Regions from separate parts of the Sporosarcina sp. AD_1 genome, predicted to be linked through region 1. Evidence: riboswitches for the same ligand, from Rfam matches in the RefSeq annotation. Region 1 holds a riboswitch; the other holds the start of a gene.
The links. Region 1 has a riboswitch for cobalamin ahead of ACSW3C_RS12595 (ABC transporter substrate-binding protein). Riboswitches for the same ligand answer to the same signal wherever they lie in the genome.
Positions count from the first base shown of each region.

Region 1 (7,567 bases):
AGGAGTCGAATCGTCCGCGTCCTCAATGAAAGGCGTCATCAGCAACTGGGGTTTAGCGACAATCGGGTGCGCTTGTGTTTTCACATCGACTCCATAAACTGTTTTTAACTGTGTTTCGTTCCGCAATGTATTTACGTCACCCACTTTCAGGAAGGAGCCTTTGTGAAGCAGTGCGACCCGGTCCGCGTAAAGAGAAGCGACGTTCAAGTCATGAAGGATAGCGAAAATGGTCAGGCTTTTCGTGCGTTGCCATTCTTTCAGCATGTTTAACATTTGAAAGGTATGCTTAATATCCAAGTGATTCGTCGGTTCATCCAATAAAAGCACTTCGGGTTCTTGCGCTAGTGCTTTTGCCAATAAAACCCGCTGCTTCTCGCCGCCGCTTAGCGTCCGGAATTGGACATTACGGAATTGCTCGACTCGCGTCATGCTCATTACGTCGTCTATTACTTTTCGGTCTTCTGCAGATAGCCGTTTGATAAGTCCCTTCTGATGAGGGTACCGTCCAAGGCAGACAATTTCCTCAACGGTAAAATCAAATGTCACTTGACTCTCCTGCGCAAGAACCGCAATTTTACGCGCTTTCTCAAGCTTCGTCAGTTGGGCCATTGGTTTTCCGTCGATCAGGATTGATCCGGAGACAATCGGCAGTTGTCCTGTAATTAATTTAAACAACGTTGTTTTTCCGCTGCCATTCGGTCCTAACAGGGCGAAAAACTCACCTTTTTTGATTTCGAGCTGAAGGTCGCGGATGATCGGTGTCTTTCCGTATCCACCTGCGAGATGTTCGACTGTAATCATCGATTTTCCCCTCTTCCAATACGATCTCGAATTAATAGAAACGCAAACACCGGCGCACCGATCAGGGCAGTGATGACACCAATGGGCAACTCTTTCGGAGCAATCACGGTCCTGGCAAGCAAGTCAGCCAATACAAGGAACGAACCGCCGAGCAACATGGATAGCGGCAGGACATTTCGATGGTTAGGACCGGTCATAAGCCGCACGAGGTGGGGGACAACCAATCCGACGAAGCCAATTGATCCTGAAACGGCAACCGACGAGCCCGTTAAAAGCGATGCGCCAATCAAAACGAAGATTTTCCCCCGTTTTACATTAACACCTATGTGATCGGCCGCCTCCTCGCCGAGGGCTAAGGCATTTAGTTCCCGGTAATGGGCAAGCAGAATAATGGCACCGATTATGAGGAAGGGGATGATCAGCTGGACATGGCTCCATCCGCGCATCGCGACACTGCCGTACAGCCAGTAGATGATTTGCGCCATCGCATCACGGTCCCCTAAGGCAATCATCAAGGAAGTGAGCGCTCCGACGAAAGCACCGACAATAATACCCGCAAGGATGATCGTTTCAATCGCCAGGCTTCTGCTGCTTAGCCGGACGAGCCCGAAGACGATGAATAACGTAAGAAATCCGCTACCAATCGCTACGACAGGAAGTGTATATCCGCCCAGTCCCCAAATGGTGTATTGGAAAAATAAAACTGTCACAGCGCCTAGAGCTGAACCTGATGAAACACCGATGGTATAGGGATCGGCTAAAGGATTCCGCAAAAGCCCTTGGAAGGCGGCCCCTGCGAGCGATAGTGAAGCGCCTACTAAAAAGGCTAATAACACACGCGGGACACGGATGTTCCAAATGATCAGTTCTTCATTCTTAGGAACATCTGCCAGCCAGCCGAAGCCGAGTGTTTTCTCTGCAACGATATGTAGAATAGTGGCGATCGGAAATTTTACACTGCTGATAAATACGCCGAGAAGGGTTGCACAAAGTACAACCCCGATACTTGCGATATAAAGCCAACTGATTTTATTCCCCAAAAACTTCTGGATAAATAAGTTTCGCAAGCTGCTCGACTCCTTCAATTAAGCGTGGACCCGGACGTGTGACGGTATCACTGTCAACATCAAATACTTGTTTGTTTTTAACAGCATTGACTTCCTTCCAGCCATCACGTGCCAATACGCCTTCTGCAGGATTGTCGACATAATAGCCATACGTCGTAATAATGACATCAGGATTTAGTGCAACAATTTCTTCTTCCGTAAGTTTTACCCAACCTTCATGGTCTTCCGCGGCATTGGTAGCGTGAATGGTTTCCAGCATTTCATGCATGAATGTATTCGTGCCGGTCGTAAAGATGTCGGGACCAGGAGATACTTCGACCCACACTTTTTTCGACTCAGTGATTTCTTTCGCTTTTTCCTCTATCGCAGCACGGCGATCTTTCATATCCTGAATAATTTCTTCAGCCTTGTCTGGCGTGCCAGTGGCAGTTGCAAGCATTCTCATTGTTTGGTAGGCGTCCTCAAACGATGTGGCGCTGCCTGTCACAACGACTTTGATGCCCGCTTCTTCATATTGTTTCAAAATGTCTTCATGGTTGTCGAAATGGTATTTTGTAACGAATATAACGTCCGGCTGAAGGGTCATGATCAGCTCTGCATCCATATCTTGTCCGCCCACTTTTTGAACTTCGAGAGCTTCCGGTGGGTAATTGCAGTAATCTGATACACCGATAAGGCGATCGCCCGCCCCTAGTGCATATAAAATCTCCGTATTACTCGTTTGAACAGAGATAAGGGTTTCCGGTTCTTTTTCAATGGTTACTTCACGACCGGCATCATCGGTGAATGATGCTGGGAAAAGAGGAGTATCTTGATCTTCCCCTTGGGTTTGGTAGGTTGTTTCTGTAGTCGGTGTTTCCTCTTGAGTTTTGGGAGAGTCAGCCGAATTCGATCCGCAGCCTGCTAAAAGCGCCAAGGATAGAACGAAGATAAGACTAAACAAGCCCCAACGTTTCATCATGTTGTTCAAACTAATTTCCTCCTCTGGATTGTAAACATCAAAAAAGCGCTTTTCCTCGGAAGGAAAGCGCATGAAAAGGAAGATCGGCATGATCCGATCGTTACGGACGGCAAATCTGACACTTCAAGCAATCCCATTCCCGAGGAAGCTGATTATCGAAATAGGCAGGTCTCCTGACTTACGACGTAGCGGAAAGCCACTCCTTCCCATGCTTTTGGCACAGTGGACTCACGTGGTGTTCCTAGTCGATTACAGTGACGGGTTCGTGTTGGACTCTCACCAACTTCCCTCTTCGTCTCAATAGCATGGATGGTGCTGCTTGAGAAACCTAAATCTACTAATATTTTTTTGATGTTATGATTCATGCCAAGTATATAGAAAGTTATATAGTTTGTAAACTTAATTTGAAATAGAAGACTTATGCTTTGGAGGTTGCGTGATGCGGGGATTCCATAAGTTCAAGCTATTTAATACCCCCGATTTTTTCTGGCTCCTGCCGGCTTTGTAAACAAAAGAAGAATCCATCATGTGACTGATCACATGAAGCAACGAAAAGAAGAGAGGATTCAAATGCTGCAGAAAGAAAATTCGGAAAACAAATGATACAATATGGAGAGTGCAAAGAAAACAACGAATACTAAGGGAGCAAGCAGATTGTAATAGAGAGTTGCCACAAAAGGATACTAGAGTTTTTGTCCTTTTACAGATTGTTTATATAAAATCTATACGTTTCGGAGTGTAATACTCCAAGAATCACTAGTGTTTTTTATGATGTGTGTTTTGCTAAAAATGCATTGTCTCTGCTTAAGGTTAATCAAAAGATGTTCTACGCAACAAATGAGAAATGACGAGAAGTATATGAGGAGATATAGCTAGTGTGATGGTGTAACGAGAGCTATCTTACCGTCCGGAAGGGAGAAGTGGAGTTGCAAAGAAAATTTATGGAAATAAGCTTACTAATACTAACCATTTCTTTTTTGAATGGATGCAGTAAAGTGGAAAGGATCCAGCATATCGAAGCATTCTTCACTGAAACATCCGAAGAAAGAGAAAACGGTTTATTTGAAAAGAACGGTTATGTGAGGGTAAATGCGATCACTACAAATGAGGAAGGAAAGAACTATATAAAAACAGACAGTAAAACAATTGAAGACTTTTATGATTTACAGGGGAATTATTTGAATACCGAAGTGAAGCATATAACCTCTACGATATCGAAAGTAACCCAAACTGGGAAAACTAAAAATCGCAACAAGCAACTTCAAGAACCGTCAACGATACTGATTACTGATGAGAATGTAGAGAACTTTCAAGCACAGAATACGATGGTGTTAGAACATTTCAGCTTAACTCCTATGACGGATGAAGAAAAGGAAGCTGTCAAAGAACATGTCTTGTCGATAACGAAGGATTTCTAAGTTACTTGAAAGGATATCATTCTTAAATAAATTCTAGGAGGATTCGAATGAAACTAGGTGCATTTTCAGTAAGTCTACGTGTAAAGGACATTCACAAGTCAAAAGCATTTTATGAAAAACTAGGTTTCCAAACTCTAGGCGGGGATATAACACAAAACTGGCTCATCCTGAAGAATGAAGACACCGTTATTGGCCTATTTCAAGGCATGTTTGAAAAGAACATTCTCACTTTCAATCCAGGATGGAATCAAAATGCTGAAAACCTGGATGCTTTCACGGATATCCGAGACCTCCAAAAGCAACTCAAAGCAAAGGGGGCCAAGCTATTGACGGAGGCGGATGAAACGGGAGAAGGTCCTGCAAGCCTCACAATTGAAGACCCGGATGGAAATCTGATTTTGCTTGATCAACATAGATAAAGGGCTTCTAAACAGTAGCAGAATAAGATAGGTCCTCTTGCATGATCATTCCAATTATGGAAATGCGATTCATAAGAAATTAGAGTGAGAGACATAAAAATTTTGAAACTTTTTTCGAAAAACTCCGTCTGTACGGTGCTTACATAAACAGTGTAGGAATAGGAGGATTTTCATTGAATAAAAACAAAATACTAAGCATGGTGTTGGTGGCTGCAATTATGGTGCCCGCCGTTATCGCACCTATTCAGGCAGAGGCTGAAGTAGTAAGTCCTTTTAAGGATGTTTCCAAGAACAGCCCATACTACGAAATTATCCATGAAATGCGGGATCGTCATATTATTAGTGGCTATGAAAATGGGGAATTCAGGCCGACAGAAGTGATTACGCGGAAACACGCGGCAGCACTCGTCAACCGGGCGGTCAAATTGCCTGCCACAAAGAAGTTCGTTCCATTCAAAGATGTTTCCCCGAAGAACGCCTTCTACAATGACATCAAGAAGTTACAGCAAGCAGGGATCTTCGAGCCGGATGCAAAGGGAAATTTGAATCCAAACCAACCGATTACCCGCGCTGAGATGGCCAAGGTGCTGACGATTGCTTTTGACCTGAAAATAAAAGTGGATCTGGATTTTATGGATGTGCCGAAAACGCATCCTTCCAGCAAGTATATTAAAGCCCTCTATTCGAATGGCATCACGACAGGGGATTTCGGTTTTTATAACCCGGAAAAGCCAGTGACCAGAGCGCATTATGCGGTATTTCTGCATCGATTATTGCATATGAACGATCCAATTGATCCATCTGAACCAGCGCAAAGGATCCGGGGGCAGTTTGCTGGCATCTCAACGGAGCAGCTGGAACGCGACAGCTCTATGGTGGCGCAGGTCATGTTGTATATGCTCATGCAAAAAGTGACAGACAACCCGCCCGACTATCTGATAACAGATGTGCTGGAGGAGGGATGGAAAGAAGTGAACCGGTATTCGGCTGGTCACTCTCTCGGCCAAATGGCGAAAGAAAACATCCTCTACTTAAAACGATTTGCGAAGGAAGGTTCAAAGCAAGAAGCCATTTTGGATAAATGGCTCCAAGGGGATTTCTCACAAATTATCGAAGACTACGATGATCTACGATTCCTTTCCGATCCGGAATATGGAAATTGCGACATCTGCGATATCAAGCTCAACATTCGGACGAAGCGGGCAGAAGAGCATTTTATCCGGACGGTTTATGGAGAAGAAGGATTAAATCGGCACCGGGAACAGTGGGGGACGAAGGGAAAGTAAAGCTAGGTTCATTGTGAATCAACTACAAAGGAGAGGAGAATGAAGAAATGAAGAAACGACTACTTTCGATTGCAGGTGCACTTCTGCTCGCCGGAAGTATGCCGGCAGCCAGTTTTGCCGAAAGCTCGAAAAAGTTTTCTGATGTACCGCCAACGAAGCACTTTGCAGACGCAGTATACGATCTCGCTGACCGCCATATTATTGGTGGCTATCCGGATGGGACATTTAAACCAGGTAATCCGATTACACGAGGGCAGGCTGCCTCCATTATTGCAAAGATGACCAATTTAGATACGGCCAATGTCAAAAACCCTGGTTTTAAGGATGTCTCGACATCGAACGGTTCATACAAAGCGATCGCAGCATTGTCGGAGAATGGAATTATTAGCGGCTACGGCGATGGCCGATTTGGCCCGAATGATCCAATTAAGCGAGGACAGATGGCATCGATTCTCGTCAAAGCATTCGATCTGCCACGTGAATCAGTTACGAATAATCCATTCACCGATATTGAGAATTCACTATCTCACCGAGAGAACATCCTTGCCATTTATGCACTTGGCATTACGACGGGAACAACCCCAACTACGTTCAGCCCGAACGCGCCAATCACGAGAGGGCAGGCTGCGAAGATGCTGAAAGCAACGGAAGAGGCGAAACCGTCCATGCTGACAATCAAGGCGAGTGAGTTAAAATGGACATCCGTTCAGATTGGGCAAACGGACGCGGGTAATGGCGTCTTCAAAGTGTTTAAAGTGGCTGGCAAAGAAGGCTATACCGAGGATAAAATCCAGCTCGTCCCCTTGAAAGAAGGGACTGGTCTATTGAACTTGCTAGGAACTCCGATCAAAGGCTCTACTGTGAAGGATTACAAGAAGTACAATGTGCATGTGAAAAAGGTAAACGGCGAGCTGCAGCTGACGCTGGAAGAGACGGAGGAAATGGCAGCGACGGAAGCTAAATTATATGGCCATCAAGGAAAAGTCAAAACAATCGCCTTGTCAACGATGGAAGGGAAACAGCTGTCCGACCAAGTCCCATTTAAGGAAGACGAATTCTCTACTGTTTCCATATCGATCGATCAACCTGGCCAATATATTGCGACGCTGAAGCTTGAAGACGGGAAAGAAGTCCGATATGGCATTGAGGCACAATCGAAGAAAGAACAAACCTATTACGACATCAAAGTGCTCAAGGAAGAACTGTCAGCCGTGTACAAAGAAATAGCAGAGTACAAAGGTAAATACAAACTTAGTGTGAATTCCGCGGACATTGCAGAAATCACGTTTGACGCGGATACAAATACATTCCACATTAAGGCAACCGGCAAAAAAGCAGGTACCATCTACGTAGACTACGAACAGAGGCTGACCGAAAAGTCGTGCGATGATACGGAGTGCTACTCCTCTGCCTGGTCAGGCCTCATTGTTGGCGTCAAGCAGATGGGGTCCATTGTGAATGTGTTTGTAAAGCGGGACGCGGAGGTTGATCATTAAGGAATAGAGCAATAGTATCTTAAAACACCAGGCACTTATTCAATAGGTGCATGGTGTTTTGCAATTCTCGTACCACACTTGAAAGTTCGCACTGTTATATGAAAAGAATACTAAGATGA
Region 1 covers NZ_JBPVIR010000006.1:50,963-58,529, forward strand. Annotated here, with positions in the region: gene ACSW3C_RS12585 (ABC transporter ATP-binding protein) at 1-801, opposite strand, end outside; gene ACSW3C_RS12590 (FecCD family ABC transporter permease) at 798-1,868, opposite strand; gene ACSW3C_RS12595 (ABC transporter substrate-binding protein) at 1,831-2,826, opposite strand; cobalamin riboswitch at 2,976-3,176, opposite strand; gene ACSW3C_RS12600 (hypothetical protein) at 3,825-4,247, shown strand; gene ACSW3C_RS12605 (VOC family protein) at 4,295-4,666, shown strand; gene ACSW3C_RS12610 (S-layer homology domain-containing protein) at 4,840-5,952, shown strand; gene ACSW3C_RS12615 (S-layer homology domain-containing protein) at 6,000-7,448, shown strand.

Region 2 (7,567 bases), on a different contig from region 1:
GACAACACGAAAAAGTGCAAGTCGAGTTCGTTTCTGCCAACCCGACGGGCGACTTGCATTTAGGACATGCGCGCGGGGCATCCCTCGGCGATTCCCTCTGCAACATTCTTGATTTCGCGGGCTTCGACGTATCCCGTGAATATTACATTAACGATGCCGGCAATCAAGTGAATAATTTGGCTCTCTCGGTGGAAGCACGCTACTTCCAGGCACTCGGCATGGACAAGGAAATGCCGGAAGACGGCTACCACGGCCAGGATATTATTGAAATTGGCAAGAAACTTGCGGAAGAGCACGGAGACCGTTACACACAGATGCCGGAAGCAGAACGTCTTGAATTTTTCCGGAAGTATGGACTTGATTACGAATTGGAAAAATTGAAGAAGGACTTGGAAGACTTCCGAGTGCGCTTCGACAATTGGTTTTCAGAGACATCTTTATATACCGACGGGAAAATCGGCATTGCGCTCGATAAACTACGTAGCAATGGCCACGTCTTTGAAGAAGACGGCGCGACATGGTTCCGTTCCACGACATTCGGCGACGATAAAGACCGCGTGTTGATCAAAAACGACGGCAGCTACACGTACTTGACACCGGATATCGCGTATCATGAAGATAAAATCCGTCGTGGTTTTGACAAGCTCATCAATATTTGGGGAGCCGACCACCACGGCTATATTCCGCGTATGAAAGCAGCCATCGAAGCGCTTGGATACGATCGTGACACGCTCGAAGTCGAAGTGGCCCAAATGGTGCAGCTATATAAAGACGGCGAGAAATTTAAAATGAGCAAACGGACAGGGAAAGCAGTCACGTTGCGCGAACTGGTGGAGGATGTCGGCTTGGATGCCGTCCGTTACTTCTTCGCCATGCGTTCCGGCGATTCCCAAATGGATTTCGACTTGGATCTTGCCATTTCCCAGTCCAACGAAAACCCGGTCTACTATGCCCAATATGCACACGCGCGTATTTCATCCATCTTGCGCCAAGCGGAAGAAAAAGGCATGGTAGCTTCAACCGACCACGTAGACTTGCTGCAGTCGGAAAAAGAAGTTGAACTGCTAAAGAAAATCGGCGACTTCCCGAAAGTCGTCGCGGACGCAGCACGCCTGCGCTCGCCACACCGCATCGCAACATACATCCAGGAGCTGGCGGCTACCTTCCACAGCTTCTACAACGCAGAAAAAGTGCTCGACCCAGACAACCGCGACCTATCCGAAGCCCGTCTGGCCCTCGTCACCGCAACACGCACAACAGTTGCCAACGCCTTGAAACTCATCGGCGTCGCAGCGCCTGAAAGAATGTAAGGAAAACCCCCGTCTTTCCCGGTTCCGCGGGAGAGGCGGGGGTTGTTTTGTTATTCATCTGAACGGGGACCTTTGAATGTAGGACGTAACTGCTTGATATTTGTGTAACCGCTCGTATTTGCTTCCGAACCTCTCGTATATTTCGTTTACCGCTCGAATCACGTTTCGAACCTCTCGTAAAACTTTGTAACCGCTCGAATCTCGTTTTGAACCTCTCGTATAATTTTTTTACCGCTCGTATCCAACTTGCAACCGCTCAAATCACGTTTTGAACCTCTCGTAATAATTTTTTATCGCTCGTATCCGACTTGCGACCGCTCGAATCTTGTCCAGCCAGCTGAGGGGAATTTTGTAACCCGACGTACCACGTTTCGAACCGCTCGTATTTGCTTCCGAACCTCTCGTATGTTTCATTTACCGCTCGAATCACGCTTCCAACCTCTCGAATAACTTTGTAACCGCTCGAATCTCGTTTTGAACCTCTCGTAAAAATTTTTTACCGCTCGTATTCGACTTGCGACCGCTCGTATTTCCTTCCGAACCTCTCCAATAAATTCGTAACCGCTCGTATCCGGTTCCATACAGCTCGTATGTTTTCCTCGCCATATGAAATCCACCCGGCCCCAAATATAAATCGCCCTCACTTCCACACCAGGCATGCTCGCAGTATCAAGTCTACAACCGAAACCCCTTAAATTGTGAAGTGCATTCAGCGCGCCATCAGCTTTCCAATTACGTAATCCTCTTCGCGTACCAGCCGCTCCGTTCTCAGAATGTAAGCCACACCACAAACACAGGAAACTCGTCATTCCTCAACACTTGCAAATCCCTCTCCAACTTTCCGTCTATCGACAAGGAAATGTTTTATAGTATAATGGTTGCGTACACAATTACATATCCGAACATGAAGGTGCCCCGCCATCAACGACGGGGTTAAAAGGGAAGCCGGTTCGAAGCCGGCGCGGTCCCGCCACTGTAAGTGCGAGCTATCCGCCTGATGCCACTGGATCTGATCCGGGAAGGCGCGGTATGCGATTGAAGTACGAGCCAGGAGACCTGCCTTTGTGAATCACCCGCAACCCTACGAGGATAGGTTTGGTGAAGAGTCGGTGCGCTTTGGCGCGGCCGAATTTTTACTAGACGTTGTCCTCCGTTCATATGACGGGGGATTTTTGTTTGGAATCAATAGGAGGAAGACAGAATGAAGAAGTTTTGGCAGCTTTGGTTGACGGCTGTATTTGCCGTATTGCTTTTGACGGCATGTGGCACGTCGGATGAGCCGAAGAAAGAGGATGCAACAGAGCAAACAAGTGGACAGACAGCTGGCGATGCCGAGCAGGCAGCTCCTGCGTTCCCGGTGACATTGACCGATGCGGTTGGCAATGAAATTACATTTGAGGAAGCACCTAAGAAAATTGTTTCCTTGCAAGCGAGCAACACAGAAATCCTTTTCGCTCTTGGTTTGAATGATGAAATTGTCGGAGTTACTGACTTCGATAACTATCCGGAAGAGGCACTGGAAAAGGAAAAAGTCGGCGGCATGCAATTCAATGTCGAGCAGATTATTGCCATGGGCCCAGACGTTGTGTTCGCGAATGAAATGGGACAAAGCTCCGGTGAAGAAGGCTGGCAGCAAATCCGCGACGCGGGCATTCCAGTGTTTGTCGTGAAAAATGCGATGAACTTCGAAGAGACATATGAAACGATCAACACGATCGGAGAAGCAACAGGTAAGACGGAAGAAGCTGAAAAAATCGTAGCGGACATGAAAGCGAAAGTGGACGAAGTCGTTGCGAAAACGAAAGACGTCGAGACAAAGAAGCGTGTCTTCGTTGAAACATCCGATGCACCTGACATTTATGCACCTGGCAAAGGGACATTCATGCAGGAAATGCTTGATATGATCGGTGCTGAAAACGTTGTGACGGCAGATGGCTGGGCATTGATCAGCCCGGAAGAAATCGTGAAGCAAAACCCTGACGTCATCATCGTCATGTACAGCTATGTGCCGGATATCGTGGAGAGCGTGAAAAACCGCGACGGCTTCAGCGATATTACAGCTGTCAAAGAAGACCGCGTCATTCAAGTTGATGAGAATATGACGAGCCGGACAGGTCCTCGCCTGGCGCTTGGCCTGGAAGAAGTGGCTAAAGCCATTTATCCAGAGGCGTTCGGTGAATAAAACAGGCATCGCCTACATCGTGAGTGCCGCCACACTGGCTGTGGCGGTATGGCTCGGTGTATCCATCGGAACCGTGAAAGTGCCACTGAGCACGTTCTGGGATTCGTCGGATACTACAGCAACGAATATCCTATGGAAAATCCGCATGCCGCGTGTCCTATTGGCTGGCCTTGTCGGTGCATCGCTTGCCATTGCGGGCGCTGCGTTCCAAGGATTGCTGAAAAATCCGCTAGCCGATCCATACACCCTCGGAGTGTCATCCGGCGCCTCGGTAGGTGCGGTTGTGACACTCTTTTTTGGCTTATCCATTCCGATGCTGGGCGCGTATACGTTGCCAATCTTTAGCATGGTCGGCGCCGCGGTAACGATGTTCCTTGTTCTCGGATTTGCGAGACTCGTCGACCGTTCCATGAAGATGGAGACGATCATCTTGACGGGCATCATTTTCGGGTCGTTCCTCGGCTCGGTTCTGTCCCTAATGATTGCGCTGACAGGGGAAGAGCTGCGGCAAATTATCGGCTGGCTGTTAGGAAGCGTGTCGATGCGCGGCTGGAAATATATCGTTATGGTGCTGCCGTTCGTTATCATTGGCTCTTTCATCCTCTGGCTCAACCGGCGAGAGCTGAACGCCATGCTGTTCGGCGAAGAGCGGGCGCATCATTTGGGCGTCAACGTTCGTCGCCGCAAATTTATGATTCTCATAGGCGGTTCCATTTTAACGGGTTCTGCTGTGGCGGTGTCCGGAACGATCGGCTTCGTCGGACTCGTTGTCCCTCATATGACAAGGCTGCTATGGGGAGCGGATCACCGTCATTTACTGACGCTTTCCTTCTTGAATGGAGCCACGTTATTAATAATTTGTGATCTAATTGCACGGACGATCATTTCACCTTCAGAACTTCCTGTCGGTGTCATCACTTCTTTCATCGGTGCACCAGTATTCGCATACATCTTTTATCGACAGAGACGGAAAGGGGCCATGTAAGATGCTCAAGGTGCAAAATCTGTCAGGGGGATACGGGAAGGAACCGGTCGTCCAGCATATCTCATTTGAAGTGAATAAAGGAGAAATTCTCGGCATCTTAGGCCCGAACGGAAGCGGGAAATCAACCTTGCTGAAAATCATCTCTGGTATTTTGCCGAAACAGGAAGGCACTGTTGAAATCGACGGGCAGGATGCGAGTGTTTATTCACAGAAACAATTCGCGCAAAAAGTCGCGGTGCTGCCGCAGCTTCATGCCCATGCTTTTTCGCATTCCGTCAAAGAAACCGTATCGCTCGGCAGATATCCGCACCAGTCCGGGCTATTCTCAACTTGGTCCAAAGAGGATGAACGAGCGGTGCAGGAAGCGATGGCGTATACCGGCGTAACCAAATACGAACATACACCGATTGAAATTTTGTCAGGCGGGGAGCAGCAGCGAGTCTTCGTGGCCCAGGCGCTGGCCCAGGAAGCACCGATTTTATTGCTGGATGAACCGACAAACCATCTCGATATTGCACACCAGCAACAACTGCTTGATACCGTGCGCAGCCATGCGGTTGAAAAAGGCGTCACGGTCGTCTCGGTTTTCCATGATATCAACCTGGCTTCTCTCTATTGCGATCGGCTTCTGCTGATGGAGAAGGGACGCATCGCCATGATCGGCAGCCCGCTTGATGTAGTTAAAGATTCTATGATCAGCAGTGTTTATGAAGCGCGGGTCAAAACCCAGCCGCATCCTGAATTGCCAAAACCGCAGATGACGCTCCTTCCTGATACAATGGATGAAATGAAGCCATTCATCGTCACGAAAGAGCAGTTTGAGGTCTCCTCAAAACATGTTTCGCTAACAGCCGATCAGCCGCTAAAAACACTATCTTCCGCTGTGCACAATGCTGGAATGGGCTGGTATCGGGCTTTCGTCAACCGCCATGTCGATGCGAATTACAATTGTGATGATGTTCAAGCGGAAAATGCGGCCTATCTGGAACGGGAAGGCTTCCATCTGACGGAAACGGTCGGCATGATGACGGCTGTCACGACGGAGCATGTAGAAATCGAAGAATTTAGTGGAGAGTTTGGTTCCATTATTATTGCTGTCACGGCCGGTGTCGGCAATGCGGTCGATGTGTCGAAGACGCTAACCCGTGATCAGGAGCAGCGCATCGGGACGATCAACACATGGGTAATCGTCAATGGACATTTACCGGATGAGGCATTTATCCAAGCGATGATTACTGCGACCGAAGCGAAGACCAAGGCACTTCAGGATGAGCAAATTTTGGATCCACTCACCGGGACAATTGCGACAGGCACGTCGACGGATAGCTTGTTAGTGGCAGCAACCCAAAGGGGAGAAAGGCTACCGTACGCGGGTCCCATTACGCCTTTAGGCAAACTGGTTGGTCACGGCGTGTATGAGTGCACAATCCGCGCCATTCGCGCGTACAAGAAAGCGAAGGGATGGACGGTATGATTCCCGCACATTTTATTGCCATCACCATCGGGTTTGTTCTCGATCGCATCATCGGGGATCCACCGAGCTGGCCCCATCCTATCAGATGGATCGGCACGTCTATTTCAAAATTGACTAGTTTGCTGAATCAAGGACGATACCGCTTGGCGAAAGGGGCAGTCCTGTTACTCGTCATGATTGTCATTGTAACAGCTGTCGTCCTAGCTATTGTCGGCATCGCGTATCAAGTCAACCTATACATAGGCATCTTGGTCGAAGCTCTTCTGATCGCCATCGGCTTAGCACAGAAAAGCTTGAAGGACGCCGCGATGGATGTTTACGAACCTCTTGCTGCGGGAGATATGGGGAAGGCGCGCGAAAAGTTGTCCTGGATTGTTGGAAGGGATACGGAGCATTTGCAAGAAGGGGAAATTGCACGCGGCGCCATCGAGACGGTTTCCGAAAATACGGCGGACGGCGTGACATCCCCCTTATTTTGGGCGTTTCTCTTCGGGGCACCCGGATTATGGCTCTATAAAACCGTGAATACGCTCGATTCCATGGTCGGCTACCGGGATGAACGGTATGAGCAATTCGGCAAATGTTCGGCGCGTGCGGATGATGTATTGAATTTCATTCCCGCACGGATCACCGGTTTCCTCATGATGCTGGTGACCCGGAATGAATCCGGTACGCCTTTCTCCAAGCGGCTTACAGGGTGGCTCCGGGATGCTGGCAGGCATCCGAGCCCGAACAGCGGGTATTTGGAAGCGGCGACTGCATGGCAGCTTGGCGTTAAACTTGGTGGAACCAATACATACAGAGGCGTTGTGTCGAACCGTCCGGAAATTGGGCCGGACACGACACCGCTTCGCGCGATGCATATTCAAAAGGCCATCCGTCAAATGCATACAGTGGCGTTTGTTTTTTGGCTTGTGATGACCGGAGTAGGAGTGTTGATTTATGCGATTGCCTGATCATGGGGCGAACCCCCGTCAGCTCTATAAGCGATTCGGACTGGAGGCGCCGGAGCAAATACTAGATTTTAGTGAGAACTGCAATCCGGAAGGTCCACCGCAAGCTGTGCTGGATGTATGGCCGGATCTGATGTGTAAGTTATCTTCCTACCCGCATCCAGACGGTGAGCCCTTTAAGCAAGCAGTGGCTGCTTTTCACGAAGTGGATGCATCGAGATTGCTCGCAGGAAATGGAGCGGCGGAATTGTTGGCGCTTTTAGCGGCACGGTATCGCGACAAACGGGCGATCGTCGTCCATCCGACGTTTTCAGAATATGAAGCGACTTTGCGGGCAAACGGAGTGAACATCCAGCCAATTGTGGCATCGGAGGAAAACGGTTTTCAATTGCCGCTTCAACCGATATTGGACGCTTTGGAGCAGGCGGATGTCATCTACCTTTGTACACCGAACAATCCGACGGGCATCCTGCCGACTCGGGAAGAATTGAAGGCTATCATCTTGCGGGCAGGAGAAGTCGGGACTGAGGTCGTTCTCGATGAAGCGTTCATTGATTTTGTGGATGAATCCTTGTCCTTCATCCCCGAACTGGATGCATTCACGCACGTGATCGTCGTACGTTCGATGACGAAAATGTATGCGATTCCCGGTATTCGCCTAGG
Region 2 covers NZ_JBPVIR010000004.1:270,038-277,604, reverse strand. Annotated here, with positions in the region: gene argS (arginine--tRNA ligase) at 1-1,310, shown strand, start outside; gene ACSW3C_RS09850 (hypothetical protein) at 1,567-1,740, opposite strand; gene ACSW3C_RS09845 (hypothetical protein) at 1,737-1,916, opposite strand; cobalamin riboswitch at 2,202-2,388, shown strand; gene ACSW3C_RS09840 (ABC transporter substrate-binding protein) at 2,512-3,492, shown strand; gene ACSW3C_RS09835 (FecCD family ABC transporter permease) at 3,485-4,477, shown strand; gene ACSW3C_RS09830 (adenosylcobinamide amidohydrolase) at 4,479-5,951, shown strand; gene cbiB (adenosylcobinamide-phosphate synthase CbiB) at 5,951-6,907, shown strand; gene cobD (threonine-phosphate decarboxylase CobD) at 6,894-7,567, shown strand, end outside.
Region 2: linked by a shared signal. The riboswitch ahead of ACSW3C_RS09840 (ABC transporter substrate-binding protein) and the one ahead of ACSW3C_RS12595 (ABC transporter substrate-binding protein) in region 1 are both predicted to bind cobalamin.